Actinokineospora baliensis: one gene and its partner. The protein of the gene in region 1 interacts with the protein of each later gene in a pairwise test. Links are inferred from orthologs where the notes say so. Each region holds a gene or a part of one and is shown in the gene's direction. Other genes may lie near its edges.

Evidence for each region.
Region 2: the proteins of ndk (region 1) and JOD54_RS15180 interact in binary tests that used the Escherichia coli proteins (3 or more experiments, as listed by UniProt). The link is inferred for Actinokineospora baliensis from one-to-one orthologs.

Annotation. Positions count from the first base shown.
Region 1 is NZ_JAFBCK010000001.1:2,865,966-2,868,984, forward strand. Bases 4-2,709 are described here. They hold ndk (nucleoside-diphosphate kinase), read left to right. Parts: upstream 4-1,004; coding sequence 1,005-1,415; downstream 1,416-2,709. Other genes in these bases: JOD54_RS13700 (alkaline phosphatase D family protein), read left to right, coding at 4-412; JOD54_RS13705 (hypothetical protein), read right to left, coding at 409-882; JOD54_RS13715 (ABC transporter ATP-binding protein), read left to right, coding at 1,499-2,422; JOD54_RS13720 (ABC transporter permease), read left to right, coding at 2,422-2,709. Also shown: more of JOD54_RS13700, read left to right, coding at 1-3; more of JOD54_RS13720, read left to right, coding at 2,710-3,019. UniProt on the Escherichia coli protein: Major role in the synthesis of nucleoside triphosphates other than ATP. The ATP gamma phosphate is transferred to the NDP beta phosphate via a ping-pong mechanism, using a phosphorylated active-site intermediate.
Region 2 is NZ_JAFBCK010000001.1:3,166,737-3,169,907, forward strand. What follows is about bases 1-2,858. They hold JOD54_RS15180 (uracil-DNA glycosylase), read left to right. Parts: upstream 1-1,021; coding sequence 1,022-1,696; downstream 1,697-2,858. Other genes in these bases: JOD54_RS15170 (thiamine-phosphate kinase), read left to right, coding at 1-483; JOD54_RS15175 (GNAT family N-acetyltransferase), read left to right, coding at 529-984; recG (ATP-dependent DNA helicase RecG), read right to left, coding at 1,910-2,858. Outside these bases: more of recG, read right to left, coding at 2,859-3,171. UniProt on the Escherichia coli protein: Excises uracil residues from the DNA which can arise as a result of misincorporation of dUMP residues by DNA polymerase or due to deamination of cytosine.

The DNA of each region.
Region 1 (3,019 bases):
CAACGGTCTACCCGGTGCCCCCGCGGGCCGCGAGTTCGAACTGGCCTGGGTCCTGCGCACCCTCGCCCGCCGCCACGTCCGCAACATCGTCTGGCTGACCGCGGACGTGCACTACACCGCCGCGCACCACTACTCACCCGACCGAGCCGCAGTGGCCGACTTCGACCCGTTCTGGGAGTTCGTCTCCGGCCCTCTGCACGCGGGGGCGTTCGGCCCGAACACGCTCGACCCGACCTTCGGCCCCGAGGCTGCTTTTGTGCACGCCCCGCCGGTCGCGAACACCTCGCCCCTGGAGGGCTTCCAGCACTTCGGAGAGGTCCAAGTAGACGGCCGCACCGGCGACCTCACCGTCTACCTCCGCGACGGCAAGGGCACCTCGCTCTGGTCGAAGACGCTGAGGCCCAGCCGCTAGTACACAGTGGACACGTTGTTGGCGAAGAGGTACCAGGTCGCGTAGGCGGCACCGGAGTGGATCGCTGCGGCTGCGGTGGGGGTGTAGGGGCCTCCAGCGCGGATGCGGAGTTCCATTCCGGTTGTCGCGCGTTCGAAGGAGAAGACGGTGGTTCTGCCTGCGCCTTCGGTGTGGCCGGGGAGTGATAGGAAGGTCCACGAGTTGTCTGTCCTGTCTATCACCTGCACGGGGTTAGACAGTCCAGGGAACGCATAGAGGTCACACCTTCCCCCTATAGGCGGCAGCTCCACACAGTTCGAGTCGAACGGGAAGAACAGTGCGAAGTTGTGAGCCACGCTCTCAGTCAACGCCTCCACGCTGAGGTCTGTCTCCAAGGCCAGTGGGTACCGGTAGGCGTAAGAGAGGCCGGCGGCGGCTGGGAGGGCGGTAGCGGACAGCATCACCGCTGATAGGGCCAGCGACTTGAACATGAGGCCAACGGTGGTCAGCCAAGAGGGAGCCGGACAAACGCTGCCACCGCACCGGGTTACCCTGCTCACACGCTCGTGTGGTCTACACGACGCCAGAACCGTGAAATGGAGTACCGAGAACCGTGAGTGAGCGCACCCTGGTCCTGGTCAAGCCCGACGGTGTCAGCCGGGGCCTGGTCGGGGAGGTCATCTCCCGCATCGAGCACAAGGGGCTGTCGCTGGCCGCGCTCGAGCTGCGCACCGTCGAGCGCGAGGTCGCCGAGCAGCACTACGCCGAGCACGCCGAGAAGGGCTTCTTCGGCGACCTGCTCGACTTCATCACCGGTGGTCCGCTCGTCGCGCTCGTGGTCGAGGGCCCGCGGGCCATCTCCGCGTTCCGCCAGCTCGCGGGCGGGACCGACCCGGTCGACAAGGCCACCCCGGGCACCATCCGCGGTGACTTCGGCCTGGAGGTCCAGTTCAACCTGGTGCACGGCTCCGACTCGGCCGACTCCGCCGAGCGCGAGATCAAGATCTGGTTCCCGAACCTCTGAGGACCCCGCGCCGCCCGGCCGCAACCGCCGGGCGGCGCGAAACTCCGTCGGGAATTGTCGGTGCCTGCGGCTAGGGTGCCCGCGTGGCAGATGGGGCACTGGTCAGAGCACGAGGCCTGACGAAGACGTTCGGCGACTTCGAGGCCGTGCGCGGGATCGACCTCGACGTTCGGCCTGGGGAGGCGTTCGGGTTCCTCGGGCCCAACGGCGCGGGCAAGTCGTCGACTATGCGGATGGTGTCCTGCGTGTCGCCGCGCACCGGCGGTGAGCTGTCCGTGCTCGGCATGGACCCCAGCAGCCAGGGCCCGGCCATCCGCGCCCGGCTCGGTGTGGTCCCGCAGCAGGACAACCTCGACAACGAGCTGACCGTGCGGCAGAACCTGCACGTCTACGGCCGCTACTTCGGACTGTCCAAAGCCCACGTCCGGGCCAAGGCGGTCGAGCTGCTGGAGTTCGCCCAGCTCGCCGACCGGGGTGACGACGACGTCGAGCCGCTGTCCGGGGGCATGAAGCGCAGGCTCACCATCGCCCGCTCGCTGATCAACGACCCCCAGCTCCTGCTGCTCGACGAGCCGACCACCGGCCTGGACCCGCAGGCCCGCCACCTGCTCTGGGACCGGCTGTTCCGGCTCCGCCAGGAGGGCGTCACCCTCATCATCACCACGCACTACATGGACGAGGCCGAGCAGCTGTGCGACCGGCTGGTCGTCATGGACGGCGGCAAGATCGTCGCCGAGGGCAGCCCGACCGAGCTGATCGCGAAGTACTGCAGCCGCGAGGTCCTCGAGCTGCGGTTCACCACCGACAAGCCCGACGCGGCGGCCATCGACGGGCTCGCCGACCGGGTCGAGGTCCTGCCCGACCGCCTGCTGCTCTACACGACCGACGGCGAGGCGTCCCTGGCCGCCGCCCACCAGCGCGGCCTGACACCCGCCTCCAGCCTGGTCCGCCGCGGCACCCTCGAAGACGTCTTCCTGCGCCTCACCGGCCGGACGTTGGTGGACTGATGACCACCGCCACCCGCGCGCACGTCCCGGCCACCCCGACCGCCGTCTGGCTGGTCGTCGAGGGCCTGTGGGCCTGGTACCGCCGCAACTGGCGGTCCTCGGCGGTGTCCAGCGTCATCGAGCCGGTGCTGTTCCTGCTGGCCCTCGGCCTCGGCTTCGGCTCCCAGATCCAGCCCAGCGCGGCCACCGGCGGCCTGCCCTACGTCCAGTACCTGGCGCCCGCGCTGGTCGTGGCCTCCGCGCTGCAGACAGCGGCCTTCGAATCGACGTACCCGGTGCTCGCCGCCTTCAAGTGGAAGGGCACGTTCCTCGGCGTCGCGTCCACCCCGATCACCTCCACCCAGCTCGCCCTCGGCCAGTTGCTCTGGATCTTCCTGCGGCTGTCGGTCTCCTCGGTGGCCTTCCTGGTCATCGCGGCCCTGCTCGGCGCCGTGACCAGCTTGGGCGTCATCGGGTCGCTGTTCGCCGCCCTGCTCGCCGCCATGGCCTTCGCCGCGCCCGTGGTCGCGTACTCGGCGACCCTGCAGTCCGAGGGACAGCAGTTCAGCGCCATCTTCCGGTTCATCGTGGTCCCGATGACGGTGTTCGCGGGCACCT
Region 2 (3,171 bases), 300 kb from region 1 along the record:
GCGCGGCCCGGCGACGTCCTCGCCGTCGCGGGCAAGCTCGGTTGGAGCGCCGCCGGGCTGGCCGTGCTGGGCCGCGGTTTCCGCTCCCCGGTCAGCGTCGTGGGCGCCCACCGCGCCCCGGAACCCCCGTACGCCGCCGGTCCGGCTGCCGCCGACGCGGGCGCCACCGCGATGATCGATGTCTCCGACGGCTTGCTCGCCGACCTCGGCCACCTCTGCGCGGCCTCCACAGTGGCCATCGACGTGCGCTCCGACCTGATCGAGGTGCACCAGCGCCTGGTCGACGTCGCCTCCGCGCTCGGCGGCGACCCCAGGCACTGGGTGCTCACCGGTGGCGAGGACCACGCGCTGGCCGCGACCTTCCCCGACCCGCACGGCGTGCCGGAGGGCTGGCGGGTGATCGGCACCGTCGGCCGCGGCCAGGGGGTGACCGTCGACGGCGCGGTCTACTCCGGCCCGGGCGGGTGGCAGCACTGGCGGTGAGGTGGCCCGCCGGGGACGGCAACCGCAGTAGGTGACAATCGCGGTGTGCGCATCGAAATCCGCGACTACGCCCACCCCGACGTGGCGAAGATGATCGCCGAGGTCCAGCAGGAGTACGTCATCCGCTACGGCGGCGTCGACGAGACCCCGGTCGACCCGGCCGAGTTCACCCCGCCCGCGGGGCTGTTCCTCATCGGCTACCTCGACGACACCGCCGTCGCCTCCGGCGCCTGGCGCGCCCACGACGCCGAGTCGGTCGAGATGAAACGGCTCTACGTCAACCCGACCGCCCGCGGCCGCGGCCTGGCCCGCGCGGTGCTGGCCGAACTGGAGCGCACCGCGCTCGACCGCGGCTTCCGCAGGCTCATCCTGGAAACCGGCACCGAACAACCCGAGGCGATCGCCCTCTACCTCTCCAGCGGCTACGAACCGGTCACCCCGTTCGGCTTCTACGCCGACGCCCCGAAGGCGCGCCACCTCGGCAAGACCCTCACCCCGTGACGAAGTCCACCCGTCGGGGTGAGTATGGTCTGCCGCCGTGGCACGACCCCTGAGCGAGATCGTCGAACCGGGCTGGGCCCGGGCCCTGGAACCAGTCGCCGACCAGGTCGCCGTCATGGGCGACTTCCTGCGCGCCGAGATCGCCGCCGGGCGCACCTACCTGCCCGCCGGTGAGAACGTCCTGCGCGCCTTCCAACAACCCTTCGACGACGTCCGGGTGCTCATCGTCGGCCAAGACCCCTACCCCACCCCGGGCCACGCCGTCGGCCTGTCCTTCTCGGTGGCCCCGGACGTGCGGCCGATCCCCAAGAGCCTCATCAACATCTACAAGGAATACGTCGAAGACCTCGGCCACCCCACCCCCGCCAACGGCGACCTGACCCCCTGGACCGAACACGGCGTGCTGCTGCTCAACCGAGCACTGACCGTGGAACCGGGCAAGTCCAACTCGCACCAGGGCAAGGGCTGGGAACAGGTCACCGAACAAGCGATCCGCGCCCTCGCCGCCCGCGGCGGCCCACTGGTGGCGATCCTGTGGGGCCGCAACGCCCGCAACCTGCGACCGATGCTCGGCTCGGTGCCCGCGATCGAATCCGCGCACCCGAGCCCGCTGTCGGCGCACGCGGGGTTCTTCGGGTCGAAGCCGTTCAGCCGGGCCAATGAGCTGTTGGTGGAGCAGGGTGCCGAGCCGGTGGAGTGGAAGCTGCCGTAGGGCTGGGCCTGCGGCCGGGTGCTGGCCTCTTGGCGTGGAACTCGGCAGCCCCCGCCGGGTGGCGGCTCTGGTGATCTCCGAGCGGTGGAGTCGGCGCACCCGAGCTCCGTTGTCGGCGCATACCGGGTCCTTGGGGCGGAGCCATTCAGCCGGGCCAACGCGTTGTTGGTGGAGCAGGGTGCCGAGCCGGTGGAGTGGAAGCTGCCGTAGGGGTCAGGCTTTTTCCAGGTACTCCGCTCGGTCCGCGGCCACCACCTGGCGGACCATCCCGGCCAGGCCCGGGTAGGCGCCTAGGTCCGGGTCGTCGGCGATCAGGGCTTGGGCCACCACCCTGGCGTCGGCGATGACCTGTTCGTCGCGCACCAGCGACAGCATCTTCAGGCCCGACTTGGCCCCGGACTGGCTGGCCCCCAGGATGTCGCCCTCCCTGCGCAGTTCCAGGTCCATCCTGGCCAGTTCGAACCCGTCCAGGGTGGCCGCCACCGCGTCCAGCCTGTCCCTTGTGGACGTTCCGCCGATCATCTCGGTGACCAGCAGGCACACCCCGGCCGCGGCTCCCCGGCCGACCCGGCCGCGCAGCTGGTGCAGTTGGCTGACGCCGAAGCGGTCCGCGTCCATGATCACCATCGCGGTGGCGTTCGGCACGTTCACGCCGACCTCCACGACGGTGGTGGCCACCAGCACGTCGATCTCGGCGGCGGCGAAGCCGCGCATCACCGCGTCCTTGTCGTCCGCGGTCATCCGCCCGTGCAGGATGCCCACCCGCAGCCCGGACAGCGGACCGGCGGCCAGCATCTCGGCGACCTCGACCACCGCCAGCGGCGGCCTGCGGCCGTCGTCCCCGCCGCCGGGGCCGTCTTCCTCGTCGCCGATGCGGGGGCAGACGACGTAGGCCTGGTGGCCGCCGGAGACCTCTTCGCGGACCCGCTGCCACACCCGGTCGAGCCACGACGGCTTCTCCGACACCGGCACGACGGTGGTGGAGATGGGGGAGCGACCCGCCGGGAGTTCGCGCAGCGCCGAGGTTTCCAGGTCGCCGTAGACGGTCATGGCGACGGTGCGGGGGATGGGCGTCGCGGTCATCACCAGCACGTGCGGGCTCTGGTTCTCGCCCGCCCTGCCGCGCAGCGCGTCGCGTTGCTCCACGCCGAAGCGGTGCTGTTCGTCGACCACCACCAGCCCCAGCGCGGCGAACGACACCTTGTCCTGGATGAGCGCGTGCGTGCCGACCACGATCCCGGCCGCCCCGCTCGCGGCGTCGAGCATGGCCTGCTTGCGTTGCGGCGCGGTCAACGAACCGGTGAGGAGGGTGACCCGGGTGGCGTTGTCCGCCGCGCCCAGTTCACCGCCCTGACCCAGGTCGCCCAAGAGTTCGCGCAGGGACCGGGCGTGCTGGGCGGCCAGGACCTCGGTGGGCGCGAGCATCGCGGCCTGGCGGCCGGAGTCGACGACCTGGAGCATGGCCCGCAGGGCGA